4 regions of the Neobacillus sp. NPDC097160 genome follow, and region 2 is predicted to be linked to each of the others. Evidence: riboswitches for the same ligand, from Rfam matches in the RefSeq annotation. Region 2 holds a riboswitch; each other region holds the start of a gene.
The links. Region 2 has a riboswitch for S-adenosylmethionine ahead of metE (5-methyltetrahydropteroyltriglutamate--homocysteine S-methyltransferase). Riboswitches for the same ligand answer to the same signal wherever they lie in the genome.

Region 1 (5,602 bases), on a different contig from region 2:
ATAATTCCTTTAAAAGAATCAAAACTGGAGGAGAAAAATGAAACTAAGAGTATCTGTTGTGCAGTACCATCTGCATACAATTCAATCCTTTGAGGAATTCGCCGCACAATGCGAGCATTACATAAAAACGGCTGAAGAATTTGGTGCGGAGTTTGTCCTGTTTCCGGAATTCTTTACCACCCAGCTCCTCTCCATTGGCAGCGAACAGGGGCAAAGTCTAACGATCGACGACCTGCCAAGCTTTACTGAACAATACCGTGAACTCTTTTCGAATTTTGCAAAACAAACAAATATGCATATTATTGCAGGAACACATGTTATTAAAAAGGATGATCAGCTCTATAATACCGCTCATTTATTTTATCCAGATGGGAGGATCGGTGAGCAAGCTAAGCTGCATATTACCCCAACAGAAGTGAACGAGTGGAATATGGCGCCAGGGGATTCGTTTCAAATATTTGAAACGGATAAAGGAAAAATTGCACTGCTTACTTGCTATGATATTGAGTTTCCGGAAATTGTCCGCATGGCAAAAGCTAAGGGTGCCGATGTCATTTTCTGTCCATCCTGCACAGATGATCGTCATGGTTTTCATAGAGTACGATATACAAGCCATGCCCGCGCAGTGGAAAACCAAGTATATGTGGTCTTAACAGGAACTGTCGGTTCACTGCCAACAGTCGATTTTATGCGGGCAAATTTTGGCCAGGCGGCAATAATAACCCCAAATGATATCCCATTTCCGCCAAAAGGCATATTGGTAGAAGGGGAAATTAATAATGATATGGTTGTAACAGCCGATCTGGATTTAGAACTTTTATATAAAGTTCGCGAGCACGGCTCGGTCACAACCTGGCGTGACCGCAGAACAGACCTTTATACCGATTGGTAATTAGAAAAACTTGGGGCTTACTTTTAGCGAAGCCCACTAGCAGATGAATGTTGTAGCTAGATATAACAAGGGGTGTGAAACCAAACCGTGTATCGAAGTGAATTTTATGTATATGACCAGGGTCAGCCCGTAAAGGCGATCATTCGCAATTACACCAAAAATGATTTTGATCAGCTCATTGAAATCCAGTCTGAATGCTTTCCACCGCCTTTCCCAGCCGAATTATGGTGGAATAAACAGCAGCTAACGAATCATGTAACCATTTTTCCAGATGGTGCGCTATGCTGTGAAATTGCAGGGAAACTGGCTGGTTCGCTCACAGGTCTTTGTGTCGAGTTTGACCCAAATAATCTCAATCATTCTTGGGAAGAAATCACCGACAACGGGTACATCCGCAGCCATAATCCGAATGGCGATACATTGTATATTGTCGATATCAGTGTTCGCCCACAATACAGGAAACTAGGGCTAGGTAAATTAATGATGCAAGCGATGTACCATATAGTCATTGAAAAGGGATATGCCCGACTGCTGGGCGGAGGCAGGATGCCAGGCTATCATAATGTGGTTGATCAAATGACCCCCAATGAGTATCTAACAGCGGTCATTAGTGGAGAATTAGACGATCCCGTCATTAGCTTTTTGCTACGGTGCGGCCGTGTACCAGTCGGCATTGCAAAAAATTATCTCGATGATGAAGAGTCCTGCAACAATGCAGCCTTAATGGAATGGAAGAACCCGTTTAAATCACAAGAAGGGGGCGTATAAGCCGATGGAATATAAAAGAATAACCAGTATTGGAGATCCCAATTTTAAAAAGCTTCATGATTTAATGAAAGAAATTTTCCCACCGGAAGAAGTATTGGAATATGACCATTGGAAAGAACCGTTGGAAGACCCAAGCATTCGTGTGTTTGTTGCCACAAAAGCAGACCAAGTTGTCGGAGCAACGGAATACCGATATTACCCCGATTGGAATATTGCTATGACGGATTTTACCATTATCAGCGAACCGGGATTAGGGCTTGGACGATTTTTAGCGCAAAACCGTTTAAAGGATTTAAACCAGCTTGCCAAAGAAAATGGCAAAGTGTTGTTCGGAATGTTTGCAGAAATCTATGATCCTTACCGAGTAGAACATCACGAATTTGGCGGCGTTAAGGTGATGGACCCCTATGTGCGCCGGGAAGTATTGTCGCATTTAGGCTATAAGCGCCTTGATCTTACTTATGTTCACCCTTCTTGGGAAAATACTGGGGAGGCTGTAGAGGGACTTGATTTGTGTTTCATGCCAACAGATGATGAGTTTGGTCAATTACCAGCCGCTTTAGTAAAGGATTTTCTGACTACTTACTATTCGGTTTTATCCAATAAACCGCAGAAATGGCTCCAGATGATTGAAAAAATCACGACAATAGAATCAATCGCTTTATTACCGTTATAAAAATCTATTGACATTGACAGAAGATTCAGCTAACATTCTCTTTATAACTTGGTAAATTAATGAAACTAAATACAACTCTTATCCAGAGCGGCGGAGGGACTAGGCCCGATGAAGCCCGGCAACCTTCAAGGTATTCCTTGAAAAGGTGCTAATTCCTGCAGGTTATTTTTAACCTGACAGATAAGAGGAGGATTCTGCCCTCTTCTTATGAAGAGGGCTTTTCCTGTTTTAAAAAAAATATCTAAATAGGGGTGGATGGACAATGACTGTAATAAAAGTGGCAATCCTAGGTTTTGGAACAGTTGGGGAAGGTGTTTATCGGACGATTCAATCACATGCGGAGGAATTAACAGCGGTATTGGGTAAAAAGGTTGAGGTTGCCGCTGTCCTAATAAAAAATAAGCAGAAGGAAAGAAACGTCAGTGAGGATGTTCTCCTTACTACAGATTTTGAAGACATTCTAAATATGCCGGAGCTTGATATTGTCATTGAAGCCATCGTGGACAAGGACCCAACATTTTCATTTTTGAAAAAGGCCATCGAACGGGGATGTCACATTATTACAGCGAATAAAGAGATGTTTGCCCATCATGGACAAGAGCTGCTCGAGCTGGCAGAAAAAAATAATGTATCGGTTGGTTTTGAAGCAACGGTAGCAGGGGGAATCCCAGTAATTCAAACCTTTAGACAATTATTAAACATCAATCGCATTCAACAGGTTCAAGGAATCTTAAATGGAACTTCGAATTTTATCCTGACCGAAATGCGGGAGGGTAAGCAGTCATTTGCCGAAGCACTAAGCTTAGCCCAAGAAAACGGATTTGCTGAAGCTGACCCGACAAATGATATTGAGGGCTATGACGCCTTTTATAAAGCGATGATTCTTAGCCGGATTGCCTTTGGAGAGGAACCAAACTGGCATGATGTTGAGCGTGAAGGGATTACCGCTATTACAAGTGAATTAATTGAAAAAGCTGAAGAATTAGGCTTACGGTATAAACATATTGCCCAAATAAGTAAGTCGGGAAATCAGATTAAAGCAACCATAAAGCCGGTCCTTGTTGGAAAGGAGCATCCATTTTACCATGTGGAAGGGGTTCAGAATGCTGTCAGTGTCCACTCTGATATTGTGGGTGAAATCACGCTGCAAGGACCAGGTGCTGGAATGTTTCCAACTGCAAGTGCTATCATCGAAGATTTGGTTTATGTGTGTAAAAACAATGCACCAGCCCCTCGACTAACGGCATTAACAACATGATAGAAATTTCTCCAGAAAAAAAGAGTCCTCAAGCTCTTTTTTTCTTTGCTTTCAATAAAAAATAAACGAAATTAACAAAACTGGGCTCAAGTTTAGTCAAAACTAAATGGTAAACATATTGTGTAAAAGCTCGACCAAATGGACTAGTTATTTGATAAAACAAAAATTGAAGGGGTGCGTCATGTCAGGAAGTTTTAAAAAAGAAAGTACACAAAAAGAAAGTACACAAAAAGAGATGATGCAAAGTCCCCAAAAAAGTAACACTGAAGGTTCATCGGTAAATAAAATTGATCAAGACATTGAAGTCAGTGTTATTATGCCGTCACAAAATAAATATCCACTTAATCTATTTTCCCTCTATTCACTTGAACTCCAAACCTTTAATCCTGCAAAAATGGAAGTCATCTTTATTAATGATGCCTCAACAGACCAAACGGAAGAAAAACTAAAAGGCTACTCTCCGCCCTATCACTTTAAATATATCCATAGTAATCAAAAGCTGGGAAGAGCAAAGGTCAGAAATTTAGGTGTTCGTTCTGCAAGGGGAAGCATTTTGATCTTTCTAGATGCGGAAATGATCACGGAACCTGATTTTGTTGAAAATCACTATAAGTATCATCAATCCAAAAATAACGTGATTTTGTCAGGGGTTATGCATTCCAAAGCACTATATACATGTGTTTTCCCCAGTTTCTCTGAGCAAAAAATAGACACCATTGCAGATTTAACAAAAAATAATAAAGAAATATATACGAGATTCCAAAATCGTAAAACCCATTATGATGAACCATATTCATTATTAGAGAAAAGCGATTTCGCAAGAAAAACCTATAGGGATTTAGCGTTTAAATCATTTCCATGGTTTCGGCAGATTATCCGAAATTTCAGTGCAGATTTAGAAGGGTTTGCATTTCCATGGATGGCCTTTCTAACAGGGAACGTCTCTATACGGAAAGAAATGATCGTTAAGGCAGGAGGATTTGATGAAGAGTTTTTCCATTACGGTTACGAAGATTGGGAATTAGGATACCGATTATACAAAATGGGTGCTCAAAATATTGTCAGCGATCAATTATTCACCTACCATCAGGAGCATCCGGTTGGGGAAAGCAAATGGAGAGAGGCAGTCGGGAACTTTGGCCTTTTTACGATAAAACATCATGATGTTGATATCCTCATTCTAGGATTAGAGCTTTCTGGACTCACGGATTTATTAACGATGAATAATATCCTAAGGGAATATAAAATACTTGGAAAATCTAGGCCGGAGCAATTTCAAAAATTCGAAGAAAAATTCATCCTCATCCTTGAAACCATTATTCTTATGCTCCAGGTCGATATCCGTCATTTCAATATCTTAGGGGCTGCAGGCTTCGGCTCAGAGGATCGAAAAGAGCTCCTTAATGATATAAAAAGTCTAAGCGACTATCCTAATTTAACAAACTTTATAAATCAAGTTATAAAATCATAATCATAGAAGGAGTGAAAAAGTGGTTTCCATTATAACGTGCACCATAAGAGAAGAAAGTATCGATAATGTTTTTAATAATTATCAACAGCAAACCTGGCAGGATAAAGAGTTAATTATAATCTTGAATAAAGACACGATAGATATTGACCGATGGATCAAAAAGGCAAGGAATTATCCAAATGTACAGGTATTTCAATTACATGAAAAAGCAGCCTTAGGCGACTGCTTAAATTTTGGGGTAATGAACGCAAGCTATGACATTATAGCGAAATTTGATGATGATGACTATTACGGTCCTGAATATATTTCCAGTTCAATGGATGCGTTTAATAATAAAAAGGTTTCGATTGTCGGCAAAAGCTCGTACTATATTTATTTCAAAAATAAAAAGGCATTAATACATGTTAAAGGTACTGAAAACTCAGTTACGGATACTGTTGCCGGTGCGACTTTACTTTTCCGTAAAGATATATTTTATTATGTCCGCTTTGAAAAGGTGAATCGTGCCGAAGATTACTTTTTTATTGATCAATCTAA
Region 2 (5,602 bases):
ATCATATGTATGGTCCTCAAAGGCATGAATGAGTTCACCATGGCTTCTTGAAGTTTCAATCGAAATAACATCTGCATCAAGCGCTTTGATTGCATTGATGATATGTTTAAAGTCTGAATAACACATATGGGTATGAATTTGCGTATCATTTTGAACAGAGGACGTCGCCAGTTTAAATGCATAAACAGCAGCCTCAAGATAGGCGGCCCATTTTTCACGTTTTAACGGCAGTCCCTCTCGAATGGCAGGCTCATCCACTTGAATCATACGGATTCCATTTTCCTCAAGTGTTTCCACTTCTTTTCGAAGTGCAAGCGCAATTTGATTTGCCACTGCATAACGTGAAATATCATTACGGACAAATGACCAGTTTAAAATCGTAATCGGGCCTGTCAGCATTCCTTTTACTGGTTTGCTTGTTAACGATTGGGCATAAACAGTTTCTTCAATTGTCATAGGTTTCTTGAATGCGACATCACCGTAAATAAGCGGCGGCTTCACACATCTTGAACCATATGACTGAACCCAGCCGTATTTTGTAAATTGAAATCCAGCTAATTTTTCACCAAAATATTCAACCATGTCTGTCCGTTCAAATTCTCCATGTACCAACACATCCAGACCGAGTTCTTCTTGAATATCAATCCACTTTTTTATTTCCGCCTTTATAAAGGCTCCATAATCACTATCGGTTAATTCGCCTTTCCGCCATTTTAAACGCTGTTTTCTGACTTCTTTTGTTTGCGGGAAGCTCCCTATCGTTGTCGTAGGAAGAACTGGTAATTGAAAAGCTTTTTCTTGAATTCCCTGCCGGACGGTAAATGGGGCTCTCCGCTCTGCTTGATCCTTCTGTAAGCTGAGTGCAGCTTCACGGACTTGAGTGTTATTTCGAATCGATGATTGATTTAATGTCTGAATCGCTCTGGTACTTTCTGCGATTTCCTTCTCGATCTCTTTTTTTCCATCGTTTATGCCTTTTGTAAGTATCACCGTTTCCGCTAATTTTTCATCAGCAAATGATAACGTATCTCTTAGCAACTCATCGAGCGTTTCTTCGATTTTTACTGTCACAGGTACATGCAATAAGCTTGATGACGGCTGAACAATTAGACTTGTTTTGGGAACAACCTCGGTAATCTCTGTAAGAATTGAAAATGTCTCCTCAAGATTCGTACGCCAAATGTTGCGACCATCAATTACTCCAGCTGCAAGGACCTTATTTTTTGGAAAGCCGTATTTTTTCAAGGCAGCAAGATTCTGACCTTCATCATGTACAAAATCCAGTCCAATTGCCTGAACAGGAAGTGAAATGACCTCTTCGTAATGCTCGATACTTTCAAAATAAGTTTGCAAGATCACCTTTACGTTGGGTGCTGCATCATGCAATGCCTGGTAGACTTCGTTAAATATAGCAATCTCTTCTTTTAAAATACTAGCAGCTAAAATCGGTTCATCGAATTGTACCCATTCTACGCCTTCTGCCTCTAGTTCGCGTAAAATTTCAGCATAAAGAGGGACAAATTGTTCGACAACTGCTTTAAACTCACTTTTGTTATAGCCTTTTGATAGCTTTACAAATGTAACCGGTCCTAATATAACAGGTTTTCCATGAATACCAAGTTTTTGTTTCGCCTCTTGGTAAAATTGAAGCGGGCGGTTTTCAACAAGAGCAGGCGCTGTTTCAGCAAGCTCTGGAACTATATAATGGTAGTTTGTATTAAACCATTTGGTCATTTCAGATGCAACTGCATCTTTCGTTCCTCGAGCAATATCAAAATAGGTTTCAAGTGGTATCTTCCGGCCGCTGTATTCAAATCGTCTCGGTACTAAACCGAACATAACGGCCGTATCTAGCACATGATCGTATAAGCTAAAGTCTCCAACCGGGATCAAGTCCACTCCCTGCTCCTGCTGCTTCACAAGCTGCTGCAGGCGAATCTCCTCCATTTGCTTTAAGAAGGCTTCTTTGCCTACTTTACCTGCCCAAAACTGTTCCAGTACTTGTTTCCATTCGCGTTTTTCACCAATTCTTGGGTACCCTAAATTTGAACTTAATACTTTTTCCATAATGGTTTTTCTCCCCTTTGTGTTTTGGTCCTCAACTAAAAAAATCTCTCTTTTCAAAATAAAAAGAGAGATTCATACGTATAGTTAACTAGAGTTGAGACCTTCTGGATTCCTCAACACGTATTCCTCACCCCCCTATATCCTCGTAGAGTATAAGTGCATACAACAGGCAGGTCTCCTGACTTTGGTTCATCGCTTCTTATCCCTTCCCATTTCAATATGAAACAGTGGCAGTTCGATAAGTCGCTCCCCATTACAGTGGCGGGACCGTGCCGGTATTTCACCGGTCTTCCCTTTTAAGCCGTGTAAATCATTTACACAGCACCTGAAGCTTTTGATATAAAGTTTTTAAAAACAGATTTGGAACCATTTATCTCGTGAAAAACAAAAAGTCTCTCTAATGGTACATAGAGAGACTTGCGAATCCTTTGTCATCCCTCTCATTTGCCAAAGCAATATGCCTTGCTGGAATTAGCACCTTTTTAACAAATTTGTTAAATGGTTGCTGGGCTTCATAGGGCCAGTCCCTCCGCCTCTCTTCATAAGAGCTTTTAATTTTTAAAAATGTTTTGAATTATTTGCAATAATAGCATGCAAAACAGGTACTGTCAAAGATTATTTATTTATAAGCCAAAACCTGTTTAATTTTTTCAACAGCCCAATCAATTTCTTCCTTTGCAATTATAAGCGGCGGCGCAAAGCGAATCACCGTATCATGGGTTTCTTTACATAACAGTCCTTCATCCTTTAACTGCTCACAATAAGGTCTTGCTTCCTCTGTTAGTTCAACGCCAATAAACAGGCCTCTGCCTCTAACTTCTTTTATAATTGGATTATTGATTGATTTTAATTGTTCAAGGAAGTAGTTTCCTAATTCAAGCGAGCGTTCTGCTAGTTTTTCATCTTCAAGCACTTCAAGTGCTGCAATCGAAACAGCACAGGCAAGTGGATTTCCACCAAAAGTTGAACCATGTGATCCTGGGTTAAATACGCCTAAAATATCAGCATTCGCTACGACACAAGAAATAGGGAATACACCACCGCCAAGTGCTTTTCCTAATATCAGCATGTCAGGATTGATTCCTTCCCATTCATACGCAAACATTTTACCCGTACGACCCAGACCTGCTTGAATTTCATCGGCAATAAACAAGACATTGTTTTCATTACATAAGTCAAATGCGGCTTTAATAAATCCTGCCGATGGAATGATAATCCCCGCTTCGCCTTGGATTGGCTCGATTAAAAATGCTGCAGTATTAGGTGTAATAGCTGCTTTTAACGCCCCGAGATCGCCATAGGGAATTAAGTTAATTCCCGGCAGCATCGGACCAAAGCCGCGCTTATATTCTGGATCAGACGATAAGGAAACAGCCCCCATTGTCCGGCCATGGAAGTTACCGGTGCAAGCAATGATTTCTGCTTGATTATCGGCAATTCCCTTAACATCATAACCCCAGCGGCGGGCAGCTTTAAGGGCAGTTTCAACGGCTTCTGCCCCTGTATTCATTGGGAGCGCCATGTTTTTATTGGTTAATTGACAAATCTTTTCATACCATGGACCAAGTTGGTCGTTATGGAAAGCACGGGAAGTAAGTGTCACCTTATCCGCTTGATCTTTTAAGGCTTGAATAATTTTTGGATGACGATGCCCTTGGTTAACAGCGGAATAGGCACTAAGCATATCCATGTAGCGGGTACCTTCCGGGCTTTCTACCCAAACACCCTCTGCTTTAGCAATTACGATTGGCAGCGGATGATAGTTATTCGCACCGAATTTTTCTGTTTGTTCAATGATTTCAGTTGTTTTTGCTGTTTTCATAGTCATTATGTTAGCTCCCTTCTTTATTTTTCCCAAAAGTAAGGACTTCAAGGAAGAAGACCCCTTTCGGAAAAATCCCTATAATGTTTCAGAAGTTGTTTTTGCCTGCATATGAAGCAGCAAATAATCAGGACCGCCGGCTTTTGAATCTGTGCCAGACATATTAAAGCCGCCAAATGGCTGATAGCCGACAATGGCACCGGTACAGACACGATTAAAATACAGATTTCCAACGTGGAATTCTTCCCTAGCCCGTTCAATATGTTCACGATTATTAGAAATAAGGGCACCGGTTAAACCATAGTCAGTATTATTGGCAATTTCCATCATATGGTCAAAGTCACGTGCTTTACAGATAGCCACCACCGGTCCGAAAATTTCTTCCTGCATCAAGCGTGATTTTTCATCAAGATCAGCGAAAATCGTCGGCTGGATAAAGTAACCTTTCGAATCATCGCCTTCACCGCCGGTCATCAATCTGCCCTCTTGTTTGCCAACTTCGATATAATTCATGATTTTCTTAAATGCCTTGTCATCAATAACTGGTCCCATATAGTTTTCAAGAGCTTCCGGGTTTCCAAGTGTGAGTGTCTTCGTTAAGGCAACCGCCCTTTCAATGACTTCGTCGTAAACATCTTGATGAACAACGGCGCGAGAGCCTGCAGAACATTTTTGACCGGAGAAACCAAAAGCAGAATAAACAATACTTTTTGCAGCTAACTCTAAATCGGCATCGCTGTCGACAACAACCGTATCCTTACCGCCCATTTCTGCAATAACCCGCTTAATCCAAATTTGCCCTGGGTGAACCTTTGCTGCACGTTCATTAATGCGGCAGCCGACATCGCGAGAACCTGTAAAGGAGACGAAACGTGTTTTCGGATGATCCACAAGGTAGTCACCAATTTCTGCACCGCTTCCCGGCACAAAATTAAGCACACCTTTCGGAAGTCCCGCTTCTGTCATAAGCTCTACAAATTTTGCAGCCACTACAGGTGTCGAGTTAGCAGGTTTCAACAGAACCGTGTTTCCCGAAACAATCGCGGCAACAGTTGTTCCGGCCATAATCGCTAATGGGAAGTTAAACGGTGAAATAATAATTCCGACTCCTAGTGGAATGTAATGGAATTGATTAAATTCGCCTTCACGGCTATTAACTGGAAAACCATCTTTAATACGGAGCATTTGTCTTCCATAATACTCAAGAAAATCGATTGCTTCTGCTGTATCGGCGTCCGCTTCGTTCCATGGCTTTCCAGCTTCTTTTACAAGATAGGCAGAAAATTCATGTTTCCTGCGTCTCATGATTGCAGCAGCACGGAAGATAATATTTGCACGATGTTCTGGTTTCCACTTTTTCCAAGATTCAAAGGTAGTTAAGGCAGCCTGCATTGCCTGTTCAGCCAACTCTTGGTCTGCCATGGAAACGCGGCCAATGACTTCGTCTTTGTTCGCTGGATTAATAGAAGTAATTTTTTTGTCTGTTGTAATCGGTTCCCCGCCAATAACGACTGGATATTCTTTACCTAATTGTGATTGAACATAGTTTAATGCTTCTTGAAATGTATGTTTATTTTTTTCATCTGCAAAATTAGTAAATGGTTCATGTGTATATGGTTTCACGTATTAACCCCCTTGTTTTAAATTCCATTAATTTAAGATGCAAGTACCGTGCCAAAATAAAAAAGCTTATTCTTCAAGGTATTTTTCACT
Region 3 (5,602 bases), on a different contig from region 2:
GAAGGATACAGGCTCTATCCGATTGAAATTCCCATTGATGTAAAGAAAACGATGGACAGTGATTCAAGCGGATCCGCATTGATTAAAAAAGTGGAATGGGAAAACAACAGTACAACGCTAACCTATCAATTAGTATCATTAAATTCGACGAACTAAGCAGGCAGGCCTGTGGACATAAGAAAGCCCATATCCAATTGATATGGGCTTTTGCGTATATTTAAACAACAGGGCCGCCTTTTTCTTCAATTTCGGAAGATACATCATTAAACTTCTTGAAGTTTTCACGGAACTTTCCGGCAAGTTCCTTTGCCTTCGCCTCATAGGCCGCAGGGTCTGCCCATGTTTTATTCGGCTGCAAGACTTCATCTGGTACACCGGCAATATGAAGTGGAATATTTAAGCCGAAAATTTCATCTTTGACTGTTTCGACATGGTTGAGTTCGCCTTCGAGAGCGGCTTGCACCATTGCTCTTGTATAGGAAAGTTTCATCCGGCTGCCGACTCCATATTCTCCGCCAGTCCAGCCTGTGTTCACTAAAAAGACATTGGCATTGTGTTCCAATATTTTTTCACCAAGCATTTCCGCATAACGGGTCGCAGGAAGCGGCAGGAATGGTGCACCAAAGCAGGTGGAGAAGGTGGCTTCAGGTGATGTTACACCACGCTCAGTTCCGGCAAGCTTTGACGTGTACCCACTTAAGAAATGGTACATGGCTTGTTCTTTCGTTAATTTTGAAATTGGAGGCAGCACACCAAACGCATCTGCAGTTAAAAATACAATCGTGTTTGGATGACCGGCAATGCTGGGCTGAATAATATTATCAATCGCTTCCATAGGGTAGGCCGCTCTCGTGTTCTCGGTCAATGTTCCATCATCATAATCAGGGATTCTTGATTCTTGATTTATTGTTACATTCTCAAGGACTGTTCCAAAGCGAATTGCGTCAAAGATTTGCGGTTCCTTTTCACGCGAAAGATTAATGCATTTGGCATAGCACCCACCTTCAACATTAAAGACCCCATTGGATGACCAGCCATGCTCATCATCACCAATCAACCGTCGATTAGGATCGGCTGATAAAGTGGTTTTCCCTGTTCCGGATAAACCGAAGAATAAGGCAACATCGCCTTCAAGACCGACATTCGCAGAACAATGCATTGAAAAAATATTATTTTCAGGCAGCAAATAATTCATGACTGAAAAAATGGACTTTTTCATTTCCCCAGCATACTCAGTGCCGCCGATTAAAACAATTTTCCGTTCAAACGAAATGATAATAAAGGTTTCCGAGTTCGTACCATCAACAGCAGGATTGGCTTTAAAATTGGGTGCAGAAATAACCGTAAATCCGCCATCATGTGAAAGTAACTCATCTTCAGATGGGCGAATGAATAACTGATGTACGAATAAATTATGCCACGCATATTCATTGACCACCTGGATGGGTAAGCGGGATTTTTTATCAGCTCCAGCAAAGCCTTTAAATACAAAAATTTCATTTTGTTGTTTTAAGTACTCAAGAACCTTATAATATAGGCTAGTGAACACCGCTTCAGAAATTGGCTGATTCGTCGGTCCCCAAGCAATTTTATCTTTCGTTGCCTCTTCCATCACAATAAATTTATCCTGCGGTGAACGACCTGTATATTTGCCAGTAGAGACGCGAACGGCTCCCGTTGCGGTTAACGTTCCTTCATTGCGGGTTAAGATTTTTTCGACTAATTGGGGAACGGATAATTGTAATTGAGCATTACTTTCTTGTAAAAGTTGATTTAATTCATTTGGAATATGAACAGAATTCATTTACGGAAACCTTCCTTTATTTTGGTTTTTATTATCATAATATTGATAAATAGTATAACACATTTAGAGAAATAGTCTACACTATTAAATGAATTTAGGTTACATTTTATACATTATTCAAATAATTTATAATCAGTCATGACAATAATTTAGATTATGAATAAATAATGAAATCTTCCTTCCTCTACTCCCTGAAAATTTCTTGAAAAACTTATTGACAGTACTCATCATTTTAGCGTATCATTCTGATTTGAACGGATACTCTCTTATCCCGAGCTGGTGGAGGGACAGGCCCAATGAAACCCAGCAACCTGCAATACGAAAAGAATGACCGCTTAACAGGTCCTTTTCAAATGCGAAGGTGCTAATCTGACGCAAGGCTTCAGCCTTGAACGATAAGAGTGAAAGGCCCGGAACAACCTTTCCTCATTATGGTAAGGTTTTTTGTTTTGTATAAGTCCTTTTATGAAAAGAGTTTCTAATAAAAATCCTTTGTTTATTTCATACTAAGGGAATGAGTACCGTATCAATTCACGAGGTTCGAGAAGTATTCCTGTAACCTTCATAAAACCTCGATGATCTCATATGATAGGAGGAATTCAGATGTCAACAAAACGTCGTTTGTTCACTTCTGAATCAGTAACTGAAGGTCATCCGGACAAGATCTGTGACCAAATTTCTGATTCCATTTTAGATGCCATTTTAGAAAAGGATGCAAATGCCCGTGTTGCTGCTGAAACATCGGTAACAACCGGATTAGTTCTAGTTGCCGGCGAAATCACGACTTCTACTTACGTGGATATTCCAAAGATTGTTCGTGAAACGGTTAAAGGTATTGGTTACGATCGTGCTAAATATGGCTTTGATTCCGAAACTTGCGCTGTGTTAACTTCCATTGGTGAACAAAGTCCTGACATTGCCATGGGTGTTGATCAGGCCCTTGAAGCACGTGAAGGATTAATGTCAGATGAAGAAATCGAAGCAATTGGAGCAGGTGACCAAGGCTTAATGTTTGGTTTTGCTTGTAATGAAACCAATGAGCTTATGCCTCTTCCAATTTCACTAGCACACAAGCTTGCTCGCAAATTAACAGAGGTGCGTAAAGATAAGGTTCTTGAGTACCTTCGTCCAGATGGGAAAACGCAAGTAACCGTTGAGTATGATGAAAATGACAAACCGGTTCGCATTGATACCATCGTTATCTCAACTCAACATAATCCGGAAGTAGGGTTAGAGCAAATTCAACGGAACTTGAAGGAATATGTCATCAATCCGGTTGTTCCACAAGAACTTATTGATGAAAATACAAAATATTTCATTAACCCAACAGGCCGTTTCGTTATTGGCGGGCCACAAGGGGATGCCGGTTTAACTGGCCGTAAAATTATTGTTGATACGTACGGTGGCTATGCTCGCCATGGCGGCGGTGCCTTCTCCGGTAAGGATCCTACAAAAGTTGACCGTTCTGCTGCCTATGCAGCACGTTATGTTGCTAAAAACATCGTTGCAGCTGGCCTTGCTGACAAAGTCGAAGTTCAGCTAGCCTATGCCATTGGTGTGGCACGCCCAGTTTCGATTTCTATTGATACGTTTGGCACTGGAAAGGTAAGTGAAGATGTTTTAGTTGATCTTGTAAGTGAAAACTTTGACCTTCGCCCAGCAGGAATCATTAATATGCTTGACCTTCGCCGCCCAATCTACAAGCAAACAGCTGCATACGGCCATTTTGGACGTACAGATGTTGACCTGCCTTGGGAGCGCACTGATAAAGCAGAGGCTTTACGCGGGCAAGCAAATTTATAAAATAGAAAAGCGAAAGCGCCTCGGCGCTGCAGCTAGGCAATAAAAGCAGTGGGAGTTGCATATTTAATGTAACTCCCGTTTTTATTTTTTCGTCTATTTTCTTGTTCAGTAAATGGTTAACTGGAATAAAATGTTTAAGTAGGCCAAAAGAAGTGAAAACTGAAGATACTTTAATTTCCTATTGTTCACAGTGCATTTTTTATAAAAAAAGTGGTAGTATTAGAGAGGTTTTATTTTTAATGGAGTAGGTGAGGTACATAATGTGTGGTTTTATCGGTTGTGTACACGACAAAACACAAAACTATAGTGACAAGCAAAAACAAGAATTTAAAAATATGAATGATATTATCACCCATCGCGGACCGGATGATGATGGCTTTTATTATGATGATCATATTCAATTTGGTTTTCGCCGCTTGAGTATTATTGATATTGAGAGCGGCCATCAGCCGTTAACGTATGAAAATGAACGCTACTGGATTATTTTTAACGGTGAGGTTTACAACTATGTTGAGCTACGTGAAGAACTTCTTAAAGAGGGCTTATCATTTGCGACGAGCTCCGATACAGAGGTCATTATCGCCCTTTATAGTCATTTAAAGGAAAAAGCGGTGGAAAAACTGCGTGGGATGTTTGCCTTTACCATTTGGGATAAGCAAGAACAGACGCTTTTCGGGGCACGCGACCCGTTTGGAATCAAACCGTTTTTCTATTTTGAAGACGGCGAAAGAACGTTCTTTGCTTCTGAGAAAAAGAGTATTCTGCTGGCATTAGAAAATGATGTTTTAAATTATGATTCCTTGCAGCACTATTTGACCTATCAATTTGTTCCTGAACCGAATACGTTGTCAGAGGGAATTCACAAGCTTGAGCCTGGTCATTATTTTACGAAGAAAATCGGCTCGGCTATGGAAATCAAACGATATTGGAAGGCACAATTTAAGCCGGTACAGAAATCTGAAGATGAATTTGTTAAAGAAATTCGCGACATCCTTTTTGATTCAGTTGAAAAACATATGCGCAGCGATGTTCCGGTTGGCTCCTTCCTTTCCGGTGGAATTGACTCTTCGATTATTGCGTCAATTGCCAAACAATATCACCCTGCCATTAAAACGTTCTCTGTTGGTTTTGATCACAATGGCTTTAGTGAAATTGATGTTGCCAAAGAAACTGCCGAAAAGCTTGGTGTGGAAAATATCAGTTACGTGATTTCACCAGAAGAATATATGACTGAAGTGCCAAAAATCATGTGGCATATGGATGACCCGCTTGCTGACCCAGCCTGCGTACCGCTTTATTTTGTTGCTCGTGAAGCCCGTAAACATGTAACTGTTGTTCTTTCAGGTGAAGGAGCCGATGAACTATTCGGCGGTTACAATATTTACCGTGAGCCGCAATCATTAGAGGTATTTAATAAAATCCCGCGAGTAGGAAAAGTGCTTTTAAAAGGGATTGCTGGCATGATGCCAGAAGGGATGAAGGGGAAAAGTTTTATTGAACGCGGCGTAACCCCGATGGAAGAGCGTTATATTGGGAATGCAAAAATGTTTTCAGAAGAAGAAAAGCGCGATCTTTTAAATGTTTATCATGAAGGATTGAATTATTTAGATGTAACAAACCCACTTTACAGGGAATCGAAGGGATACGACCCGGTTGACCGGATGCAATATATTGATATCCATACATGGATGCGCGGTGATATTTTACTTAAGGCAGATAGAGTCACAATGGCCCATTCGTTAGAACTACGAGTGCCATTCCTTGATAAGGCTGTGTTTGAGGTCGCATCGAAAATCCCGACTAGCTTGAAAACAGCAAATGGGACAACAAAGTATATTTTACGAAAAGCAGCAGAAGGAATTGTGCCTGCACATGTACTTGATCGGAAAAAGCTTGGTTTTCCAGTACCAATTCGTCACTGGTTAAAGAATGAAATGAACGATTGGGCGAAAACGATCATCCGTGAAAGTAACACAGATCATTTAATCAATAAAA
Region 4 (5,602 bases), on a different contig from region 2:
AAATGGCAGAAAATCAAAAGAAGTATCGTTTTGAAACATTGAGTGTTCATGGTGGTTTGGCTCCGGATCCGGTAACAGGTGCTCGCGCAGTTCCAATTTATCAAAACAACGCCTATCAATTCAAAAATACCGAACATGCGGCAAACCTTTTCAGCTTAGCGGAACCTGGGTACATATATACTCGGATTCACAATCCGACCACTACGGTTTTTGAAGAAAGAATATCGTTATTAGAAGGAGGCGTTGGTGCACTTGCTGTTGCTAGCGGCATGGCTGCCATCACGCTCGCGATTTTAAACATTGCCGAGGCAGGGGATGAGATTGTCTCTGCATCGAACCTTTATGGCGGAACGTATAATCTATTTGCTGTTACCCTTCCTAAATATGGAATTAATGTGAAGTTTGTCAACCCGGATGATCCGGAAAACTTCCGGTCGGCGATTACAGAAAAAACAAAGGCTGTTTTTGCGGAAACGATTGGTAATCCTAGCTTGCGTGTGCTCGATATTGAGAAAGTAGCGGAAATCGCTCATGATGCAGGGGTACCATTAATTATTGACAACACCTTTGCTACTCCATATCTTTGCCGGCCAATCGAATTCGGTGCCGATATTGTCGTGCACTCGGCAACAAAATGGCTGTTGGGAAATGGGACATCTACAGGAGGCATCATTGTGGATGGCGGTAAGTTTGATTGGAATTCACCGAAATTCCCGGGCTTTACGACACCGGATGCCAGCTATCATGATCTTGTTTATGCGGAAGCGCTCGGTGCCATTGCCTATATTATTAAAGCACGCGTGCAATTATTGCGTGATCTTGGCCCTGCGCTAAGCCCGCAAAATGCCTTCCAATTCACGCTTGGACTCGAGACACTTCATGTCCGGATGAAGGAGCATGTGGCCAATACAAAGCAAGTGGTTGAGTATTTAGAAAACCATCCTGCCGTGGACTGGGTTTCCTATCCGGGTCATCCATCACACCCAGACCAGAAGCTCGCGAAAAAGTATTTACCTAAAGGTGCGGGTTCTATGGTTATTTTTGGCATTAAGGGTGGAAAAGAAGCAGGCGCTAAATTGATTGATTCGCTGTCACTTTGGGCGCATGTGGCCAATGTTGGTGATGCAAAAAGCTTAATCATTCATCCGGCAAGTACGACGCATCAGCAATTAGATGCGGAAGGACTTAAAGCGGCAGGTGTATCAGAGGATTTAATTCGACTTTCGATCGGAATTGAAAATGTTGAGGATTTAATCGAGGATCTCGAATCAGCGATTGAAGCTGCAACAGGCTTGGCTTCAGTGAAGGCAAATGCCTAAAATTTCCTAAATCTATTTTTTCGAGAATAAAGAATTTTTCGTTGACACCCCTTTTTATCCGTGATACGATAGCATTTGTAAAATAATTCACTTAAACAATTTAACGTGTTAATTGAATATAGAATGCTGTTAGCTCTTATCAAGAGAGGTGGAGGGATGTGCCCGATGAAGCCCGGCAACCGTCAATATTATTTATTGAAATGGTGCCAATTCACACAAAGCGTTTGCTTTGGAAGATGGGAGAAAGGTCTAGTTCGTGATGCCTTTCTGCCTGCGCAGAAAGGCTTTTTGTTTTGGGATAGGAAAGTATAAATTTCGACTTTGGAAATTGTCTAGCTAGAAGCCTCCCGCATTTTATTTTTCCAAAATATTTTCGCCTAAACAGTCAAACCTATATTTAAGTAACTGGTAATCAGGATAAGAAGCAGGTGATTCAAGTGATTTCAATAAAAGATGTTCATAAGATATATCCCTCCAAGCAAGGGGAGCTAAAGGCCGTCGATGACGTGAACCTTGAAATACAAAATGGAGAAATTTTCGGTGTGATTGGTTATAGCGGTGCCGGAAAAAGTACCCTGATTCGGATGTTAAATGGCCTGGAGCTGCCGACTGATGGAAGTGTCACGGTTGCCGGCCGAGTGATTTCGAAAATCAAGGGAGCTGAACTTCGAAAAGCGCGTCAGGAAATTAGCATGATTTTCCAACATTTTAACTTGCTGTGGTCAAGAACAGTTAGTGAAAATATTGCTTTTCCCCTAGAAATTGCCGGAGTTAAGGGGCCACAAAGAAAGGAACGGGTCGAAGAGTTGATTAAGCTGGTTGGACTGGAAGGCCGAGAAAATGCTTATCCATCACAGCTAAGCGGCGGACAAAAGCAGCGGGTTGGGATTGCTAGAGCTCTCGCAAATAATCCAAAAGTATTGTTATGTGATGAGGCAACTTCAGCCCTCGATCCGCAAACGACAGATTCGATTTTAGAATTGTTAGTTGATATCAATAAACGGCTCGGGTTAACAATTGTCTTAATTACCCATGAAATGCATGTCATTCGTAAAATCTGTCACCGGGTAGCAGTGATGGAAAGCGGCCGAGTGGTAGAGCTTGGTTCCGTGCTTGATGTCTTTAAAAATCCGCAGCAGCCAATCACCAAACGGTTTGTCCAGCAGGTAACAGAACCGGAAGAAACGAAAGAAACAATCGAACATTTACTTAAACTTTATCCGTATGGACAAGTGGTTCAGCTCTCGTTCATCGGGGAAGCAGCTGAACAGCCATTAATCACAAACATAATCCGGGATTTCGATGTTGTTGTAAATATTCTTCAAGGGAAAATTTCGCACACGCAAAACGGATCATACGGAACATTATTTATCCATTTGGATGGACAAGCTAGCGAAATACAGCAAGCCATCGATTATATTCACTCCCAGCAAGTTGGCGTGGAGGTGATCAGTAATGGCTAATTTTATGGAAATGGTAAAGTGGGAAAATTTAATAGAAGCAACACGTGAAACCATTTATATGACTTCCATTTCCGTGTTTGCGACATTTATTTTAGGATTATTCCTGGGTCTATTGTTGTTTTTAACGGATAAAGGTAATATTTGGGCTAATCGGCCTGTTAACGTCGTTATTGCCGGCTTTGTTAATATTTTTAGGTCTATCCCCTTTATTATCTTAATTGTTTTATTAATTCCATTTACAAAATTATTACTTGGGACTATGCTTGGTGCAAATGCTGCGCTCCCAGCCCTTATTATTGGAGCAGCTCCTTTTTATGCTCGTATGGTAGAAATTGCCCTAAGGGAAATCGATAAAGGTGTTATTGAAGCATCGCAATCGATGGGAGCAACACATGGTCATATCATTTTTAAAGTATTGATACCTGAATCTTTACCGGCATTAATTTCAGGGATTACCGTCACAGCTATTTCGCTAGTCGGCTTTACCGCGATGGCTGGGGTCATTGGATCCGGTGGACTTGGGCATTTTGCCTACCTTGAAGGTTTTCAGCGCAATAGACCAGTTGTTACGTTAGTTGCAACGATTGCGATATTAATTTTGGTTTTTATCATCCAATTTGTTGGAGATTATTTTACAAAGAAAACAGATAAACGATAACTGGAGGAGTTAAATAATGAAAAAATTACTAAGTGTTCTTTTTATTGCGTTCGCAGTGTTTGCCCTAACAGCGTGCGGCGGGGAAAAAAATGATACTGCTAAAAAGGATGGTAACAAGAAATTAGTCGTTGGTGCATCTGCTGTACCGCATGCGGAAGTGCTAGAAGCGGCAAAACCTTTATTAAAAGAAAAAGGCATTGACCTGGAAATCAAAGTTTTCCAAGACTATATCCTTCCAAACGTAGCGTTACGAGATAAAGAACTCGACGCAAACTATTTTCAAACACCAGGGTATTTAGACCTACAAATGAAAGAAAATAAGGATTTTAAATTTGTAAGTGTTGGTGAAATCCATAAGGAACCAATCGGAATTTATTCTAAAAAATATAAAAGCTTAAAAGACCTTCCAAAAGGCGCAAAAATTATTATGAGTGATTCACTTAGTGACCACGGACGTATTTTACCGATTTTTGAAAAAGAAGGTTTAATTAAGCTTAAAGAAGGCGTTGGCGCGAACGCAAGAGTTGAGGATATTGTTGAAAATCCAAAGAACCTTGATTTCTCCACTTTAATTGAAGCAAAATTATTAGCCTCTTCTTTCGAAAGTGGTGAAGGTGATGCGGTCGTCATTAATACGAACTACGCATTAGAAGGCGGTATTGATATCGGCAAGTATGGAATTGCCTTTGAAGGCAATGACGTTGTACCGGCAAACCTTGTGGTCGTACGTTCAGAGGATAAAGACCGTAAAGACATCAAAACGCTTGTAGAAGTTCTGCATTCAAAAGAAATTCAAGATTTCATTCTAGATAAATACAAAGGTGCGGTAACGGTTGCTGAGTAATATATAAATAGGTAGAAAGACAGAAGCCAGTGATCCCCTCACTGGCTTTTCCTATTTCGAATGGAGCAGGCCATTACATACATGAATCCTTCTTATTGGGTAAAAATAGAAAGGATTTTACCCGTGAATACTGTTGGAAATGTCCAAAAAATGAGGTATGATTTTAAACGGGCCCATTTTACATAATGGTTTATTGACTGAATTTTCCCAAAAACACACTCTCATTCTCATTTAGAGTCTGCTTAATGAAAATAATAACATTGTTTTTACTGTTTAGGAGTTGCTAATACATTTCATTTGTTATAAGATTGTAATGAGAATAAAATGAGAATAGAACATAGACCCATTGGGTCTACAAGATACAAAACTTTCTTTTCGGAGGTATAGATATGGCTGGATCAACTTTAACGATCAAAGATTTACATGTAGAAATTGATGGGAAAGAAATTTTAAAAGGTGTAAACCTTGAAATAAAGGGCGGCGAAATCCACGCGATCATGGGTCCAAACGGTACTGGTAAATCCACGTTATCATCGGCGATCATGGGGCACCCAAAATATGAAGTAACTAGCGGAAACATTACGTTAGACGGACAGAATGTCCTTGAAATGGAAGTAGATGAACGCGCGCGTGCAGGTCTATTTTTGGCGATGCAATATCCAAGTGAGATTAACGGCGTAACAAATGCCGATTTTTTACGTTCAGCACTCAATAGCCGCCTTGGCGAAGGAAATGAAATTTCGCTTATGAAGTTCATTCGTAAAATGGATAAGCAAATGGAATTCCTTGAAATGGATCTTGATATGGCACAGCGCTATTTAAATGAAGGTTTCTCAGGCGGAGAGAAAAAACGTAATGAAATCCTGCAATTAATGATGTTAGAACCCAAAATTGCTATCTTGGATGAAATCGACTCCGGCTTAGACATCGATGCCCTTAAGGTTGTTTCTAAGGGAATCAATGAAATGCGCGGCGAGGAGTTCGGCTGCTTAGTCATCACCCACTATCAACGTTTGTTAGACTATATCACTCCTGACCATGTGCACGTTATGATGCAAGGCCGTATTGTGAAATCAGGCGGACCGGAGCTGGCACAACGCTTAGAAGCAGAAGGATATGACTGGATCAAGCAAGAGCTTGGAATTGAAGATGAAACAGTTGGGCAAGAAGCGTAAGAGAGTGTTAGGAGGATTAAAATGACAACAGAAACAAAATTACCATTTGATCAGGGGTTTGTCAGTTCTTTTTCAAAAGAAATGAACGAGCCAGCGTGGTTTGAAGAGTTTCGTCTAAAGGCATTAACTGAGTTCGAACAACT

Region 1: linked by a shared signal. The riboswitch ahead of ACIQXV_RS02100 (homoserine dehydrogenase) and the one ahead of metE (5-methyltetrahydropteroyltriglutamate--homocysteine S-methyltransferase) in region 2 are both predicted to bind S-adenosylmethionine.
Region 3: linked by a shared signal. The riboswitch ahead of metK (methionine adenosyltransferase) and the one ahead of metE (5-methyltetrahydropteroyltriglutamate--homocysteine S-methyltransferase) in region 2 are both predicted to bind S-adenosylmethionine.
Region 4: linked by a shared signal. The riboswitch ahead of ACIQXV_RS19170 (methionine ABC transporter ATP-binding protein) and the one ahead of metE (5-methyltetrahydropteroyltriglutamate--homocysteine S-methyltransferase) in region 2 are both predicted to bind S-adenosylmethionine.

The regions. Positions count from the first base shown of each region.
Region 1 is NZ_JBIWDU010000002.1:26,018-31,619, reverse strand. Features, by position in the region: gene ACIQXV_RS02115 (carbon-nitrogen hydrolase family protein) at 38-892, shown strand; gene ACIQXV_RS02110 (GNAT family N-acetyltransferase) at 980-1,660, shown strand; gene ACIQXV_RS02105 (GNAT family N-acetyltransferase) at 1,665-2,336, shown strand; SAM riboswitch class I at 2,412-2,523, shown strand; gene ACIQXV_RS02100 (homoserine dehydrogenase) at 2,599-3,594, shown strand; gene ACIQXV_RS02095 (glycosyltransferase family 2 protein) at 3,776-5,065, shown strand; gene ACIQXV_RS02090 (glycosyltransferase family 2 protein) at 5,085-5,602, shown strand, end outside.
Region 2 is NZ_JBIWDU010000019.1:84,835-90,436, forward strand. Features, by position in the region: gene metE (5-methyltetrahydropteroyltriglutamate--homocysteine S-methyltransferase) at 1-2,067, opposite strand, end outside; cobalamin riboswitch at 2,219-2,411, opposite strand; SAM riboswitch class I at 2,505-2,615, opposite strand; gene ACIQXV_RS23735 (ornithine--oxo-acid transaminase) at 2,687-3,895, opposite strand; gene pruA (L-glutamate gamma-semialdehyde dehydrogenase) at 3,968-5,512, opposite strand.
Region 3 is NZ_JBIWDU010000023.1:57,900-63,501, reverse strand. Features, by position in the region: gene ACIQXV_RS25850 (DUF2584 domain-containing protein) at 1-156, shown strand, start outside; gene pckA (phosphoenolpyruvate carboxykinase (ATP)) at 218-1,804, opposite strand; SAM riboswitch class I at 2,068-2,206, shown strand; gene metK (methionine adenosyltransferase) at 2,408-3,607, shown strand; gene asnB (asparagine synthase (glutamine-hydrolyzing)) at 3,868-5,602, shown strand, end outside.
Region 4 is NZ_JBIWDU010000013.1:177,343-182,944, reverse strand. Features, by position in the region: gene ACIQXV_RS19175 (O-acetylhomoserine aminocarboxypropyltransferase/cysteine synthase family protein) at 3-1,319, shown strand; SAM riboswitch class I at 1,453-1,562, shown strand; gene ACIQXV_RS19170 (methionine ABC transporter ATP-binding protein) at 1,757-2,782, shown strand; gene ACIQXV_RS19165 (methionine ABC transporter permease) at 2,775-3,440, shown strand; gene ACIQXV_RS19160 (MetQ/NlpA family ABC transporter substrate-binding protein) at 3,457-4,284, shown strand; gene sufC (Fe-S cluster assembly ATPase SufC) at 4,674-5,459, shown strand; gene sufD (Fe-S cluster assembly protein SufD) at 5,481-5,602, shown strand, end outside.